4 regions of the Pseudomonas hefeiensis genome follow, and region 3 is predicted to be linked to each of the others. Evidence: predicted binding sites of a transcription regulator. Region 3 holds the regulator's gene; each other region holds the start of a gene.

Region 1 (4,187 bases), 2.3 Mb from region 3:
GCACACCATCGATGTGCAGGCACAGAAAGTCGAAGAGCCGGCCCGCAAAGACTCGTGAGCACTGACTAATGTTTGGGATCAGCTTCACTGAACTGCTGCTCGTCGGCCTCGTTGCCCTGCTGGTGCTGGGCCCCGAGCGGCTGCCGGGCGCTGCGCGCACCGCAGGTCTATGGATCGGGCGGCTCAAGCGCAGTTTCAATGCGATCAAACAGGAAGTTGAACGTGAAATCGGGGCCGACGACATTCGTCGGCAACTTCACAACGAACACATTCTGTCCTTGGAGCAGGAAGCGCGGAAAATCTTCACCCCGACCCAGCAGGAGCCGACACCGGTTCAGCCAGCGGTCGAGCCGACGATTGCCCCACAGGCGCCGGTGGATGACACGCCGCCTGTGGGATCCGAGCCCGCGAACCCCGTGGAGCCCGCCCCGACAGTGGCAACGCCAGCAGTTCCCAACGACCCTACTTTGCCGCCGCGAGCCCCATGAGCGATATTCCTGAAAACGACCAGCCGATGCCGCTGGTATCGCACCTCACCGAGTTGCGCACCCGCCTGTTGCGCTGTGTGGCGGCGATTTTCGTCATCTTCGCCGGGCTGTTTGCCTTCACCCAACAGATCTACACCTTCGTTTCCACACCGCTGCGTCAGTACCTGCCGGAAGGCGCGACGATGATCGCCACCGACGTGTCGTCACCGTTCCTGACGCCGCTCAAGCTGACGATGATGGTCTCGCTGTTCCTGGCGATCCCGGTGATCCTGCACCAGATCTGGGGCTTCATCGCGCCAGGCCTGTACAAGCATGAAAAACGCATCGCCGTGCCGCTGCTGATGTCCAGCATTCTGCTGTTCTACACCGGCATGGCCTTCGCCTATTACCTGGTGTTCCCGCTGATCTTCAAGTTCTTCGCCGCCGCCACGCCCGCGGGCGTGGAAATGATGACCGACATCACCAGTTACCTGGATTTCGTCATGACGCTGTTCTTCGCCTTCGGCGTGGCGTTCGAAATCCCGGTAGCCGTGGTGCTGCTGGTGTGGATCGGCGTGGTCGACGTTGCGTACCTGAAGAAAATCCGTCCGTACGTGATCATCGGCTGCTTCGTGGTCGGCATGATCCTGACCCCGCCGGACATTTTCTCCCAGACCCTGCTGGCCGTGCCGATGTGGCTGCTGTTCGAGATCGGCATCCTGTTCGGCGGCCTGGTGCGCAAGCGCCGGGAAGAAGCAGACGATCAACCGGTCGACGACCATAACGACCAGCCGCCAGCGACCCAAGCGTGAACCTGCTGCTGCTTGAAGAGGCCGACTTCATCGGGCCCGACCGCGTCGTGCTGAGCGATCGCCGCTTGACCCACATGCAGCAAGTGCACCGCAGCGCCGTCGGCGACAGCCTGCGGGTCGGGCGTATCGGCGGGTTGATGGGCACGGCCCAGGTGCTGCGCCTGGAAGCCCGCGAAGCCGAACTGCAAGTGACACTCGACCAACCTGCGCCAGCCAAGCTGCCGCTGACGCTGGTACTGGCCTTGCCTCGACCAAAAATGCTCCGGCGGGTGTTCCAGACCATCGCCACCATGGGTGTGCCGCGCGTGGTGCTGGTCAACAGCTATCGTGTGGAAAAGAGCTTCTGGCAAACCCCATTCCTGGAGCCCGAGGCCATTCGCGAACAACTGATCCTTGGCCTGGAGCAGGCGCGCGACAGCGTGCTGCCAGAGATCATCATCGAAAAGCGCTTCAAGCCCTTCGTTGAAGACCGCCTGCCGGCCATGGCGAACGGCACCCGTGGTCTGGTCGGTCATCCAGGAAACTACCCCCCCTGCCCTCGCGCACTGGACGAATCCGTGACCCTGGCCATCGGCCCCGAAGGCGGCTGGATTCCTTACGAAATTGACCTGCTGGCCAAGGCCGGGCTGCAACCGGTACAACTGGGCGAACGTATCCTGCGCGTCGAAACTGCCGTCACCGCGCTGCTCGCACGGCTGTTCTGAGCCCGCAGCTTGCAAACTTTTTAGGGCAAGCTCCAGGACCCTCAGTTCATTTCTACAGATCCCTCCCGTCCCGCCGATACAGCTCCCATAAAACCAATTCAGTGCAGCAAGGGAGAAATCAGCATGTTCCGAATGCTTACCCAGAGTCTGGGAAACGTAGGCGTCAATCGCAAACTCGGCTTCGGCTTCGGTCTGGTGCTATTTCTAACCTTGATGATCGCTTTCACCGGCTGGAGCGGTCTGGGCAATGTCATCAGCCGTGGCGACAAGCTGGGCTACATTTCCACCCTGAACGAGTTGAGCAAGGACCTGCGCCTGGCGCGCCTGGACTACTACACCACACGGGGCGAGAACGGTCCCCAGGAAGTCAACGATCTGCTAGCCAAACTCGAGGCCGGCCTGACCGCCGCACGCCAGATGATCGAGCAGCCGGCCGACGTGGCGCTGATCGACAAACAGCTGGCCGCCGTGGCCGAGTACAAAAGCGCCTTCGCCGAGATGGCCAACGCCACCGTCAGCCGTGAAGATGCTCGCAGCAAACTCGGCGCCAGTGCCGACAACGCCGTGGCCCGCATCGCCGAAGTTGAAAAAGCGATGCTACAAAGCGAGAACATCGCCCAGTTCAACAACGTGGTATCCCTGAGCAAGGCGATCCAGCAAGCGCGCTACCAGGTTCGCGGCTACACCTACAGCGGCAAAAGCGAAGCCCAGCAACCGGCCCTTGACGCCATTACCGATGCCCTCAAACTTCTTGCACGCCTGCCGGCGCAGTTGCCTGAGGAGCATTCCGCCAACCTGCAGCAGGCCAGCGATTCGATCAACGCCTACCGTGCAGCAGTCAGCCAGTTCCGCGACTCCCAGCTTGATACCGCCGCGGCGCTCAAGCGCATGACCGAGCAAGGCGAGGTATTGCTTGAGTCCAGCAAAAGCCTGACCGTGTCCCAGACCGCCGTGCGCGACCACGACGCCACCAAGGCCAAGACTGTCCTGGTATCGGCTGCCCTGCTGGCCATGTTGTTCGGCGTGATCGCAGCATTGGTCATCACCCGGCAGATCGTCGGCCCGCTGGACCAGACCCTCAAAGTCGCCGAGCGCGTTGCTGCGGGCGACCTGACCCACAACCTCACCTCCGAGCGCCGCGACGAACTGGGCCAATTACAGCGCGCCATGCAGAGCATGACCGTGGGCCTGCGGCAATTGATCGGCGGCATCAGCGACGGCGTTACGCAAATCGCCAGCGCCGCCGAACAACTCTCGGCCGTGACCGAACAGACCAGCGCCGGGGTCAACAGCCAGAAAGTGGAAACCGACCAGGTTGCCACCGCCATGCACGAAATGACCGCCACGGTGCAGGAAGTGGCGCGCAATGCCGAGGAAGCTTCCGAAGCGGCCGTCGCGGCTGACCAGCAGGCACGCGAGGGTGAAAAAGTGGTCGGTGAAGCCATCGCCCAGATCGAACGCCTGGCCGTCGAAGTGGGTAACTCCACCACTGCGATGGGCGACCTCAAGCGCGAAAGCGACAAGATTGGCAGCGTGCTGGACGTGATCAAGTCCGTAGCCCAGCAAACCAACCTGCTGGCCCTTAACGCAGCTATCGAAGCGGCCCGTGCCGGCGAAGCCGGACGTGGTTTCGCGGTGGTGGCTGACGAGGTCCGCAGCCTGGCCCAGCGTACCCAGAAGTCCACTGAAGAAATCGAAGAACTGATCATCGGCCTGCAGTCGGGCACCGAGCAGGTCGCGACCATCATGGACAACAGCCGCAGCCTGACCGACAACAGCGTCGAACTGACCCGCCGCGCCGGTGGATCCCTGGAAAACATCACCCGCACGGTCTCGGCCATTCAGTCGATGAACCAGCAGATCGCTGCGGCGGCTGAGCAGCAGAGTGCTGTGGCCGAAGAGATCAACCGCAGCGTGCTGAACGTACGCGATGTGTCGGAGCAAACTGCGTCGTCCAGTGAAGAGACCGCCGCCTCCAGTGCTGAGCTGGCGCGGTTGGGGGTGCATTTGCAGACGTTGGTGGGGCGGTTCAGGGTTTAACTTGGGGTATGACACACCCACATGGGTTACAAATCAGTTCACGCACATAGGTAACAGTTTTTAACTGGCATGGTCGATTTCACGAGGATCTGACCATGCCCTGAAGAGAGCTGAAACCTATGGACCTTAAAGTGATGTTCATCGCTGATTACCTGTCCAAAAAG
Region 2 (4,187 bases), 2.8 Mb from region 3:
GGAGCGTCCAGCATCACGAGGAGCCGGATGCCGGCCTGCGCTTGCTCACGATAGTGCCGCAGCTGCTTAAAGCCTTGCGTGAAGGCCTGAGCCGTTCGGCGTTCGACCCGTTTGCCACCGGCGAATTTTTCAGCGAGCTGGAAGCCCTCCACGTGCTGGCCCTCGAACGTATGGGGCAGGTGACGGAACAGGCCCAGCCGTTCAATTCGCCGATCATGGTCCAGGTCTCGGAGAAAATAGTCCTGCGCACCGCTCAAAAGGCCCCGGAGGACAGTGTGGCGGTGCACCTGCCGGCCGATGATGTGGGCCTGATTCAGGTCGATCAGTTGCGGTTGGGGAGCTGGGTTGAGTTCCAGGAGGAAGATGACAACAGCCTGCGCTGCAAACTGGCGGCGATCATCGAGGCTACCGGCAAATACGTTTTCGTCAACCGCACTGGCCTCAAAGTGCTGGAGCACAGCCGCACCAGCCTGGCCCTGGAGTTTCGCCGGGGGACGGCGCGTCTGTTGGACGACACCTTGCTGTTCGACCGGGCGCTGGAATCGGTGCTGGGCAATCTGCGTCAGCTCAATCGCGGCAAGTGATCGCGCAGCCAGGGCCGATCGCGGCATACTGGCGGCATTCACCGACGTCATCGAAGGAACCTGTATGCAGTTGGACCCCGCCAGTGGTTGGTGCGATGGCGTGCGGCATTGCCCATCACCCAACTTCAATGCGCGCCCCGAGGGCGAAATTTCACTGCTGGTGATCCACAACATCAGCCTGCCGCCGGCACAGTTTTCCACGGGCAAGGTGCAGGAGTTTTTCCAGAATCGTCTGGATGTCACGCAACATCCCTATTTTGCCGGTATCGCCGATCTGCGTGTGTCTGCGCATTTTCTGATCGAGCGTGACGGCGTGGTTACCCAGTTTGTCTCCTGTCTGGATCGTGCGTGGCATGCGGGCGTTTCGTGCTTTGAAGGGCGGGAGACGTGTAACGATTTTTCCATAGGCATCGAGCTGGAAGGCACCGATGATCTGCCCTTCACTGACGCGCAATATGCCGCATTGGTCTGCCTGACCTGGCAGTTGCAGGCGGCGTTCAGGGCGATCACGCTGCCGCGCATCTGTGGCCACAGCGACATCGCCCCGGGTCGCAAGACCGATCCGGGGCCGGCATTCGACTGGGCGCGCTACCGCGCGGCCCTGACAGAAGGGGAAGGGCAATGAGTTTTCTGGTGCTGCTGCTGGCGATCTGGATCGAGAAGTTCTCGGCCTTGCGCCATCGGGTCCAGCGTGACGGCGGTTGGCTGCGCGAACTGAACAAACTCGAGACCGGACCGCGCTGGATCAACCGGCCCTGGCTGGTGCTGGTTGTGCTGATCTTGCTACCCGTGGCGCTGCTGGCATTGTTGCTGTGGGTGTTGGAGCCGGTGGCCTATGGTCTGCTGGCGCTGCCGGTGCATCTGTTGGTGGTGATTTACAGCCTGGGTCGAGGGGATCTGCTGGCTGACCTGGGACCGTTTCGTGACGCGTGGCGTCGGGAAGACCTGCAAGCAGCCGATCATGTGGCCAAGCGCGATCTGAACATTGAAGCCGACAGTGGTGAGCAGTTGCTGGAGCAGGTCCAAGGGCATCTGCTGTGGCAGGCTTATCAGAGTTTTTTCGCGGTGATTTTCTGGTATTTCCTGTTGGGGCCGGTCGCGGCCCTGAGCTATCGCCTACTGGCGCTGGCCGCCGAGCACAGTCAGAACCCCGGCGTGGCCGAGCGGGCGGCGCAGTTGCGCCATGCCTTCGATTGGGTACCGGTGCGGCTGCTAGCTGCGAGCTTCGCCCTGGTGGGCAACTTCGTGGCCGTCAGCCGGGTCATGCTGCATGAATTGCTGAACTGGAACATCAGCGCCGCCCACCTGATCGGCAAGGTCGGGCTGGTGGCCGGTGAGATCCCCGATCCCGTCGCCGGGCCGGACGGCATCAACAGCCTGGATCGGCTATGGGAACTGTTGTTGCGTGCAGCGGTGCTCTGGTATGCCGGTTTTGCGCTGTGGACGGTGCTGGCTTAGGCAAGCGCGCGCTCTGTGGCGAGAGGGATTCTGTGGGAGCAAGGCTTGCCCGCGATACAGCGATGCGGTCTTTCAGAAATCGAGGCGCCTGCATCGCGGGCAAGCCTTGCTCCCACAGATAAATGCCTTCGCCACCGAATCATGTCAGGCCTGTCTCGTTAACCTTAAGTTACAAATCTTCCCGCCGATTTAGGCTATACAGGGACAGCGCCCAAATAGTGGCTTTCTGCTGCCCCTGTGCGCATGCCCATAAAAACAAGAAATACAACCGGGAGACTTCCTTGTGAAGAGTTTGCTCTGGCCCGCCGTCGCGCTGATGAACCGCCTGAGCTTCGGCATGAAGTTCAGCCTGATCAGCGTGTTATTTCTGCTGCCGATGCTGGTGACCAACTTCTTTTTGGTGCGCGATTCCTATCGCGAATTCCAGGGCACGCAAGTGGAGCTGCAAAGCCTCGATCTGCTGGGCAGCAGCCTGACCCTGCGGCGGGACCTGGAAACCCTGAACAACCTGGTGCAGATCAATGCCAGCCTCGGTCAGTCCGGCAAGGCCGGGGACGTAGAGGCGAAGATCGGCACCCTCGAAAAACAGGTCCTGGCGCGGTTACAGAGCTTGAAGGCCATGACCGTTGACCCTGAACAGGTCGGCGCTTTCGATGCCAAGCGCGACGAAATGATTGCCGCTTTCAAGGCCCAGCAGGCCGAACGCTCCCTGCAAAGCAAAAGCGCACTGATCGGCAAGCTGCTCAACAGCGCGCAGATGTTCAGTCAAATCATTGCCAGCCAGGCTGGCCTGAGCCGCGACAACCAAGGCGACATCCGCCAACTGAGCGAACTGATCATCGGTGTGACCCCCAACGTTACCCAAACCCTGGGTGAGGGCCGTGCGCTGGGCGCTGCGTCCCTGGGCCTGGGCTTTCTCAATTCGGCGTCGAGCACCCGCTTCGACGAGTTGCTGGGGCAAATCGAAAAGCTCCAGGGTGAATATGATCTCAAGCTCCAGGACGCCCTGGGTTCTAGCAAGGCCGCCGAGCAGGCGCTTGCCACTCAGGCCGAAAGCAGCAAGGCGACCCTGAAGAAAGCCGGTGAATTGATCGAAGATCAGGTGGTGATGGCTGACACGCTGGATGCCCCATGGCTGCCGTTTTACGAGCAGGTCAGCAGTCTGATGGAACAGACCTACCGACTGAACGACGTGACTCTGGGTTTTCTGGACGTTCAGCTGCAGCATCGCCTGGAGCAGAACCGCAGTCACATGGTGCTGCAAGCGGTTGCGCTGGTCGCCGTATTCCTGCTGATTTTTTACCTGTACGCCGGCTTCTACGCCTCGACCCGCACCACCCTCAAGCATCTCGGCGAAATGATGGATAAGGTCGCAGCGGGCGACATGACGGTCAACTTCGTGGCGCGCAGCAAGGATGAGTTGGGGGAGTTGGGTGAAGTGTTCAATGGCACGGTGGCGAAGATCCATGACCTGATCGAACAGGTCGGCCACACCGTTGCCGAGGTCGAGCGCCAGGCCGGACAGGTGGAGGCGGTGTCGGCCCAGAGTAATCAGGCCGTTTCCGGGCAGCGCAGTCAGATCGAGCTGGTCGCCACGGCGATGAACCAGATGTCGGCCACTGCCCAGGAAGTGGCTCGCAGCGCCGCCGCGGCGGTCAGTAGCGCCCACAGCGTGAACGACGAAACCCTCAGCGGGCGCGGGTTGGTGGAGTCGCAACAGAGCAGTATCGTGCGCTTGGCCAGCGAGATCGATCAGTCGGTGCAGGTGATCAATCAACTGGCGACTGACAGCCAGGCCATCAGTCGTGTGCTGGACGTGATCAAGAGCATCGCCGAGCAGACTAACCTGCTGGCGCTCAACGCCGCGATCGAAGCGGCACGGGCCGGAGAGCAGGGGCGCGGTTTTGCGGTGGTGGCCGACGAAGTGCGGACCCTGGCCAAGCGGACTCAGCAATCGACCGAAGAAATCGAAGAGATGATCACCCGCCTGCACGGCGGCGTGGGTGCGGCCGTCAAAGCCATGGGCACCAGCCATGAGATGGCCAGTGGCACGGTGGGACAGTCGGAAAAGGTCCAGCAGGCGCTGGAAAACATTCTCGGCGCCGTCGGTATGATCGTCGACCAGAACCAGCAGATCGCCGCCGC
Region 3 (4,187 bases):
ACCGACCCAGGTAGCGTCAGGCGGTGGCGTCGACCCGCGTGCCTTGGACTCAATGCGCTTCGAACTCAACAGCCTGCGTGAACTGATGGAAGTTCAGCTCGGCTCCCTGGCCTGGAACCAGTTGCAAGGCAACCGTCCGGCCCAGGCTAACCCTGTGGCGTCGCCTGCAACGCATCGGTCTGTCCGGCCCGTTGTCCCGCGACCTGCTGGCGCTGATCAACGATATCGAAGAACCTCGCCAGGCCTGGCGCATGTTGCTGGCGCACCTGGCGCGGATGATCGCCACACCGGAAGTCGAGCCCCTCGAAGAAGGTGGAGTCATTGCCATGGTCGGCCCGGCCGGCATGGGCAAGACCACCACCCTGGCCAAGCTCGCAGCGCGTTATGTACTCAAGTACGGCGCTCAGAGCATCGCCCTGGTGAGCATGGACAGCTTCCGTATCGGTGCCCAGGAACAACTCAAGACCCTGGGTCGGATCCTCAATGTGTCGGTGACCCATGTGGATCCGGGCCAAGTCCCTGGCCCAGGCGCTGGAACCACTGCTGCGCAAGCGCGTCGTACTGATTGATACCGCCGGCCTGCAAGCCAGCGATCCGGCCCTGCGCATGCAGCTCGAAAGCCTGGCCGGGCGCGGTATCCGGTCAAAAAATTATCTCGTGTTGGCAACCACCAGCCAGAAACAGGTTCTAACCGCCGCATACCACAGCTACAAACGCTGCGGGCTGGCCGGCTGCATCCTGACTAAGCTGGATGAAACGGCAAGCCTGGGCGAGGTGTTGAGCCTGGCCATCGGTCATGATTTACCGGTGGCCTACCTGACCGACGGGCCGCGGATCCCGGATGATTTGCATCTGCCGCGCCGTCATCAACTGGTCAGTCGTGCCGTGAGTGTGCAAATGCAGGAAGAACCCAGCGAAGAAGCCATGGCTGATATGTTCGCTGACATCTACCACAGCCCGACCAAGCAGGTCGGCTGAGGTAATCATGAATATTTTTTGTACCTACATCGATGGTCTGCCATGCATTGTTCCTTCATGCGAGCGCGCAGCCAGTAATGTGGCCTCCGTCTAAGTAAGACAAGGTAAAGAACGAACATGGGCAGCATGCATCCCGTACAGGTGATCGCGGTGACCGGCGGCAAAGGTGGCGTCGGCAAGACTAACGTGTCAGTGAACTTGTCCCTGGCTCTGGCAGAGCTTGGCCGACGGGTCATGCTGCTGGACGCCGACCTGGGCCTGGCGAACGTCGATGTGCTGCTGGGGCTCACACCCAAGCGCACGCTGGCGGACGTGATAGAGGGCCGCTGCGAACTGCGCGACGTGCTGCTGCAGGGGCCGGGCGGAATCCGCATCGTGCCCGCGGCGTCCGGTACCCAGAGCATGGTTCACCTGACCCCGGCCCAGCACGCCGGCCTGATCCAGGCCTTCAGCGACATCGGTGACAACCTTGATGTGCTGGTGATCGACACCGCAGCCGGTATCGGTGATTCGGTCGTCAGTTTCGTACGCGCTGCCCAGGAAGTGCTCCTGGTGGTTTGCGACGAACCGACGTCCATCACCGACGCCTATGCCCTGATCAAGCTATTGAATCGCGACTACGGCATGAACCGCTTCCGCGTCCTGGCCAACATGGCCCAGAGCCCCCAGGAAGGACGCAACCTGTTCGCCAAGTTGACGAAGGTCACGGATCGCTTCCTGGATGTCGCCCTACAATACGTCGGCGCTGTGCCCTACGACGAAAGCGTACGCAAGGCTGTCCAGAAGCAACGTGCCGTTTATGAAGCCTTTCCACGTTCCAAATGCGCGCTGGCGTTCAAGGCAATCGCCCAGAAGGTCGATACCTGGCCGCTGCCGGCCAACCCGCGCGGGCATCTGGAGTTTTTCGTCGAGCGTCTCGTGCAACAAACAGCAGGGCCCGTGTTATGACAGCCAGCGGTTACAACCATCTCTACAAGAAATCGGCACGGGACGCCCAATACGAACTGATCGAGCGTTACGCGCCTTTGGTCAAGCGTATCGCCTATCACTTGCTGGCGCGTTTGCCGGCCAGTGTCCAGGTCGAAGACCTGATCCAGGCGGGCATGATCGGCCTGCTCGAAGTGTCGAACAAATACGACGCGAGCAAGGGCGCCAGTTTCGAGACCTATGCAGGTATCCGCATTCGCGGGGCGATGCTCGATGAAGTCCGCAAGGGTGATTGGGCGCCGCGTTCGGTGCATCGCAATACCCGCATGGTCAGTGACGCAATTCGCGCCATTGAAGCTAAAACCGGGCGTGACGCTAAAGATCACGAGGTTGCGGCCGAACTCCAATTGAGTCTCGATGATTATTACGGGATTTTGAACGATACCTTGGGCAGCCGCCTGTTCAGTTTCGACGACCTGTTGCAGGACGGCGAACACGAAGGGCTGCACGAGGATGGCGCGAGTGCTCACATGGAGCCATCGCGTGATCTGGAAGATGAGCGTTTCCAGAGCGCGCTGGCGGATGCGATTGCCAATTTGCCGGAGCGTGAGCGACTGGTCTTGGCGCTGTACTACGACGAAGAGCTGAACCTCAAGGAAATCGGTGAGGTCCTGGGGGTCAGCGAATCGCGGGTCAGCCAGTTACACAGCCAGTGCGCGGCCCGTTTGCGGGGGCGTTTGGGGGAGTGGCGAGCGCGCTGACAGGCAGTGTGGGGACACTGCGAACGGGATTGGCATGGCTTGCGCTGCGCCAGTCTCCATCCGTTGTGCTCCAGACCGTTGTCGAGTGTTGTGCCGGATTGATTGAAATGGCGCGTTCAGGTGCTGGGCGCGTTTAAGACTGCTTGGAGGTCGAATTGGACAAGAACATGAAAATCCTCATCGTTGATGACTTCTCAACGATGCGGCGGATCATAAAAAACCTGTTGCGTGACCTTGGGTTCACCAACACTGTCGAGGCCGACGATGGCACCACTGCCATTCCGGTTCTCAACAGCGGAAGCATCGACTTTCTGGTGACTGACTGGAACATGCCCGGCATGACCGGTATCGACTTGCTGCGCCATGTGCGCGCCGACGAAAAACTCAAGCACCTTCCGGTGCTGATGGTCACTGCCGAAGCCAAGCGCGAGCAGATCATCGAAGCGGCCCAGGCCGGTGTGAACGGCTACGTGGTCAAACCCTTCACGGCCCAGGCGTTGAAAGAGAAGATCGAAAAAATCTTCGAACGCATCGGTTAACGGCGCCACGGGGGAGCTATGGATAACGAATCTTCAATGGGCGACTTTGAATCGACCCTGAAAAAACATGCCCGCGAACTGGTCGACAGCCTTGAAAAAGGCCGCTTTGGCGATGCGGTTCAAATGATCCATGAGCTCAACCAGACCCGTGACCGCGGTCTGTATCAGGAAGTGGGCAAGCTCACGCGTGAACTGCACAGCGCGATTGTCAATTTTCAGATCGATCCGAATATGCCGCAGGCCGAGGAGGTCTCGCAGATCACCGACGCGACCGAGCGTCTGGGTTATGTGGTCAAGCTGACCGAGGCCGCGGCCAACCGCACCATGGACCTGGTGGAGAGCGCAACGCCGCTGGTCAATGGCCTGAGTGATGAAGCCCAGGCCTTGAGCACCGACTGGGGCCGTTTCATGCGGCGCGAAGTCGGTGCTGAAGAGTTTCGGGAGCTGGCCCGTCGGGTCGACGGTTTCCTGACGCGCAGTAGCACCGAGAACCGCGCCGTGGCGAGCAACCTCAACGACATTCTGCTGGCTCAGGACTATCAAGACCTGACCGGCCAGGTGATCAAACGGGTGACCCAACTGGTCACCGAAGTGGAAAGCAATCTGCTCAAACTGGTGTTGATGGCCAGCCAGGTCGACCGCTTTGCAGGCATCGAACACGACCGTGAAGCGATGCTTGCGGAAAAAGATCCACAAAAACATCTCTCTCAGGGTGAAGGTCCGCAAATTCATGCCGATAAAAGAGAAGACGTTATGTCCGGTCAGGACGATGTGGACGATTTGCTGTCCAGCCTTGGATTCTGAGTTTTAGCCCTGTTTTAGGAGCAGCCATTAATGAGCTTCGGCGCCGATGAAGAGATCCTTCAGGATTTCCTGGTTGAGGCCGGCGAGATTCTAGAGCAACTGTCCGAGCAATTGGTCGAGCTGGAAAGCCGACCAGATGATGCGGATCTGCTCAATGCAATTTTTCGCGGTTTCCACA
Region 4 (4,187 bases), 1.1 Mb from region 3:
GCAAACACCCGGACAAACCGCTGATGGACTACGAGGCGTTCTTCCGCGAACGCCAGGAAGCCCGTTACGGCGGCAAGGCGGGGCCCAAGTGCTGTTGAAGCACCGCTTGGGTTGAGGTACCCCTGTGGGAGCGGGCTTGCTCGCGAAGGCGTCAGGTCAGCAGCATTGATGTTTGCTGACCCACCGCTATCGCGAGCAGGCCCGCTCCCACAGTTGTTTTGCGGTGGCCTCGGGATTTGCATCACCACAGAACCCTTGTGGGAGCGAGCCTGCTCGCGAAGGCGTCAGGTCAGCAGCATTGATGTTTGCTGATCCACCGCTATCGCGAGCAGGCTCGCTCCCACAGTTGTTTTGCAGTGGCCTCGGGATTCGGAAACACCACCGATCCCCTTGTGGGAGCGAGCCTGCTCGCGAAGGCGTCAGGTCAGCAGCATTGATGTTTGCTGACACACCGCTATCGCGAGCAAGCCCGCTCCCACAGTTGTTTTAGGATAGCCTCGGGATTTGCTTCACCACCGAACCAGTTGCAATGCATCACTCTGCCAACAACACCGCCGCATCGAACCCGACCCGCAAGTTGCCCCAATGGCGGCCGCCGAAGAAAAACGGGACGTCGATCTCGGTCATGATTTCCCCGGTATCGCGCAGGTAGGTCTGGAGCAGGAAGCGCTGGGTGTTGCCCGCCGCGCGCAGGCCGATCGGGTCGTTGAAGATCCGTTTGTTGCGGCACACCGGCAGGTCGACGGCACGCTCGCCCGTCGGCTGTTTGGAAACCCAGCTGTTGTTCACCGGGCAATAACCCTTGGTGTCGACGATGAATGAGACTTTACCGCCCGGGGTGCTGCGGGTGAGTTTGTCGCATTGCTCCTGGCACACCTGGGCAAAGCGTTCGGTGTAGCTGGTCATGTATTGCTTGGGATCGGTGCCGGGAATCAGTTGGTAGTTCTGATCGAACAGGTTGAGACCATCCTGCTGCAGCGCCTCCAGCTGGACCTGGAGGCTATCGCGGCACTGGCTGGCCCGGGTGATGGCGGCATCCAGCTTGCCATGACCGAGCACGAACCGGCCCAACAATGCCTGGACCTTTTCAGCGACACCGGACAGGTCGCGGGTCGCCGTTGCCGAATGCTGCATGCGTTGGTCTATCGACTGGCTGTCGGCATGGATCTGCGTGACCCGTTCGTTGATGCCTGTGTTGGATTCGGCGAACAACTGGATATGGGAAGCGATATCGGCCAATTTGCCATTGGTGGATTCGAAGTCGCCGATCATGCTTTCGAAATGGCCCGAGGCGCGCTCCACGACTTTCTGGGTTTCCCGGGCGCTGTGGCTGATCTGGTTGGTCTGTTCATGTGTGGAACTGACTTCTTCGAGCATGGCGTCGATGTTGCGCGAGATATCGTCCGTGGCCCGGCTGACATTCTGCGCCAGCGTGCGCACCTCATCGGCCACCACGGCAAAACCCCGGCCGCTTTCACCGGCCCGGGCGGCTTCGATGGCCGCATTGAGGGCCAGCAGGTTGGTTTGGGCAGAGATCTGCTGGATCAGCCCAACGATGGACTTGATGCTGGAAGAGCGTTGGTTCAGGGCGCCTACCAGCGTGGCGAACTCATTGAGGCTGCTGGATATTTCGCTGATGTTACCCGTCACCTCCAGCAGCTCGGCATAGGAGTCGCGGGCCATGCTCAGGTTCTGGGCGGTGGTGCTGGAGATGCCCTGGGTCTGGCGTGAAACTTCTTCGATGCGGCCCACGGCGGTGTTGCTCTGGTCCATCACTTCCTTGGCGAAGCGGGCCTGGTGGGTAGCGCTGTCGCTGGAGTCGCTGATGTTTTTCAACGAGCGCGCCGATTCGACCGCAATGTGCACGGTCAGCGCCTGGACATTACTGATGATCTCCCGCTGCTTGGCCAGGAAACGGTTGCAGGTGTCGGCCAGCACGCGGATTTCGTCGTGGGTCACCAGGGGCAGGTCTTTGGACAGGTCGCCTTCACCGCTGGCGATCTCCTCGAGGGCCTTGGTCATGGCCGTGACGGGGCGCACGATGAGGTGGCGAAAGTACCAGACCATGAAGCTGATCATGCACAGCGTCAGCAGCGCGCCGAAGAGCAGGGCATGGGTGAGGCTGTCGAGCCGGCCCTCGACTTGCCCCAGTAGCACGGGGTCCAGTTGAGCTGTGTGCAACTGCAGCACAATGTCGGCGCGGGCACTGACCGCCACCCAATAAAGCAGCCCACTGACCACGACCAGCAGGAAAAGGCTCGACAGCTTTTTGGTGAGCGTATCGAAAAACTGCATCTCGATAGACTCGTACAAGGCCTTTAGCGTCTGCATCCGTTGCTCCCGGGTAAAAAATACTTCGATGGCATACATTCGACCGCGTACGGCAAAGCTTTAGGATAATGGGCGATTTGATATCACGACGAGGGTTTCCGCGGTCTTTAACCCGTCCCGTTAAGGGGGGAAGGCGAATGTCAATATTCAGGGGAGGGAGGTTAGACGAAAGTCGTACTAGCGCTCTGCCCGGTGACTGCTACGGTTTGAGTGGAAAACAATAAAAACAACGGGAGTTGATTTCATGTCCGCTCAAAAACAACAGGCTGCGCGTGCCTACTGGACGGAAAACCTGCGCTGGATGCTGATGTTGCTGGCAATCTGGTTCTTGGTGTCGTTCGGCTTTGGCATTTTGCTGGTTGACCAGCTCAACACCATCAGCTTCTTCGGTACGCCCCTGGGATTCTGGTTCGCCCAGCAGGGGTCCATCTATGTCTTTGTGCTCGAGATTTTCTTCTATGTCTGGAAGATGAATCAGCTCGATCGCAAGTATGACGTCCACGAAGACTGAGGCCGACGAGCATGGATACCCAAACCCTGATCTACCTGTTCGTCGGTGCGTCCTTTGCGCTCTATATCGGCATTGCCATCTGGACGCGCGCCGGCTCCACCAGCGAGTACTACGTGGCCAGCAAAGGCGTGCACCCGGTACTCAACGGCATGGCCACCGGGGCCGACTGGATGTCGGCCGCCTCATTCATCTCCATGGCCGGGATCATCGCCTTCGCCGGCTATGACGGCTCGGTCTACCTGATGGGCTGGACCGGTGGCTATGTGCTGCTGGCGATGTGTCTGGCGCCGTATCTGCGCAAGTTCGGCAAGTTCACCGTGCCGGAGTTCGTTGGTGCGCGTTACTACTCGCAGACGGCGCGGGTGGTGGCGGTGATCTGCGTGATCTTCATTTCCTTCACGTATGTGGCGGGGCAAATGCGTGGCGTGGGCATCGTGTTCTCCCGTTACCTGGAGGTGGATATCAATACCGGCGTGATGATCGGTATGGCCATCGTGTTCTTCTACTCCGTGCTGGGCGGCATGAAGGGCATCACCTACACCCAGGTGGCGCAGTACTGCGTAATGATTTTTGCCTACATGGTGCCGGCGATTTATATCTCGATGATGATCACCGGCAATCCGATCCCGCAACTGGGCTTCATCAGCGAGGTCACCGGCTCCGGCCAAAGTGTGATCGAGCGGCTCAACGGGCTGGGTGCGGAGCTGGGCTTCACGGCCTATACCGACGGCACCAAATCGACCATCGACGTGTTTTTCATCACCATGGCGTTGATGGTCGGGACCGCGGGCCTGCCTCATGTGATTGTGCGCTTCTTCACTACGCCGACCGTGCGTGATGCGCGCAAGTCAGCAGGCTACGCACTGCTGTTCATCGCCATTCTCTACACTACAGCGCCGGCCGTGGCGGCTTTCGCGCGCACCAATCTGCTGACCTCGATCCCCAACGTCAGCTACGCCACCGCGCCGGCCTGGCTCAAGACGTGGGAAAACTCGGGTCTGATCGCCTGGGCAGATAAGAACAATGACGGCATCATCCAGTATGGCCCGGGGGCGGCCCTGGTCGGCGCGCCGAGCTTCACGGGTGAACGCGGGGCGAACGAGCAGCGGCTGCTGAGCAACCAGGTTTCACCAGTGGCCAACGAACTGTATGTCGACAACGACATCATGGTTCTGGCCAACCCGGAGATTGCCGGGTTGCCAGGCTGGGTGATCGCCCTGATTGCCGCTGGCGGCCTGGCGGCGGCGCTGTCGACAGCAGCGGGCTTGCTGCTGGTGATTTCCACATCGGTTTCCCATGACCTGCTTAAATGCAACATCATGCCCCGGATCAGCGAAAGACAAGA

What was found. The regulator FliA, encoded in region 3, starts transcription of late flagellar genes. The targets are predictions, from matches to a motif close to CTAAAGTTTNNNNNNNNNNNGCCGNTAA.
Region 1: a site for FliA is predicted at 2,036-2,063, ahead of PSH57_RS02105 (methyl-accepting chemotaxis protein). Genes of this name have one in related genera too.
Region 2: a site for FliA is predicted at 2,206-2,233, ahead of PSH57_RS29440 (methyl-accepting chemotaxis protein). Genes of this name have one in related genera too.
Region 4: a site for FliA is predicted at 2,368-2,395, ahead of PSH57_RS15870 (methyl-accepting chemotaxis protein). Genes of this name have one in related genera too.

Annotation. Positions count from the first base shown of each region.
Region 1 covers NZ_CP117449.1:488,442-492,628, reverse strand. The annotation lists gene PSH57_RS02125 (twin-arginine translocase TatA/TatE family subunit) at 1-58, shown strand, start outside; gene tatB (Sec-independent protein translocase protein TatB) at 69-488, shown strand; gene tatC (twin-arginine translocase subunit TatC) at 485-1,279, shown strand; gene PSH57_RS02110 (16S rRNA (uracil(1498)-N(3))-methyltransferase) at 1,276-1,983, shown strand; gene PSH57_RS02105 (methyl-accepting chemotaxis protein) at 2,116-4,023, shown strand.
Region 2 covers NZ_CP117449.1:969,789-973,975, forward strand. The annotation lists gene PSH57_RS04150 (DUF1631 domain-containing protein) at 1-584, shown strand, start outside; gene ampD (1,6-anhydro-N-acetylmuramyl-L-alanine amidase AmpD) at 649-1,209, shown strand; gene ampE (regulatory signaling modulator protein AmpE) at 1,206-2,042, shown strand; gene PSH57_RS29440 (methyl-accepting chemotaxis protein) at 2,326-4,187, shown strand, end outside.
Region 3 covers NZ_CP117449.1:4,633,593-4,637,779, reverse strand. The annotation lists partial or broken gene flhF (flagellar biosynthesis protein FlhF) at 1-978, shown strand, start outside; gene fleN (flagellar synthesis regulator FleN) at 1,096-1,926, shown strand; gene fliA (RNA polymerase sigma factor FliA) at 1,923-2,666, shown strand; gene PSH57_RS20760 (chemotaxis response regulator CheY) at 2,834-3,205, shown strand; gene PSH57_RS20755 (protein phosphatase CheZ) at 3,224-4,009, shown strand; gene PSH57_RS20750 (chemotaxis protein CheA) at 4,040-4,187, shown strand, end outside.
Region 4 covers NZ_CP117449.1:3,563,056-3,567,242, reverse strand. The annotation lists gene PSH57_RS15875 (YbdD/YjiX family protein) at 1-98, shown strand, start outside; gene PSH57_RS15870 (methyl-accepting chemotaxis protein) at 535-2,331, opposite strand; gene PSH57_RS15865 (DUF4212 domain-containing protein) at 2,576-2,842, shown strand; gene PSH57_RS15860 (sodium:solute symporter family protein) at 2,854-4,187, shown strand, end outside.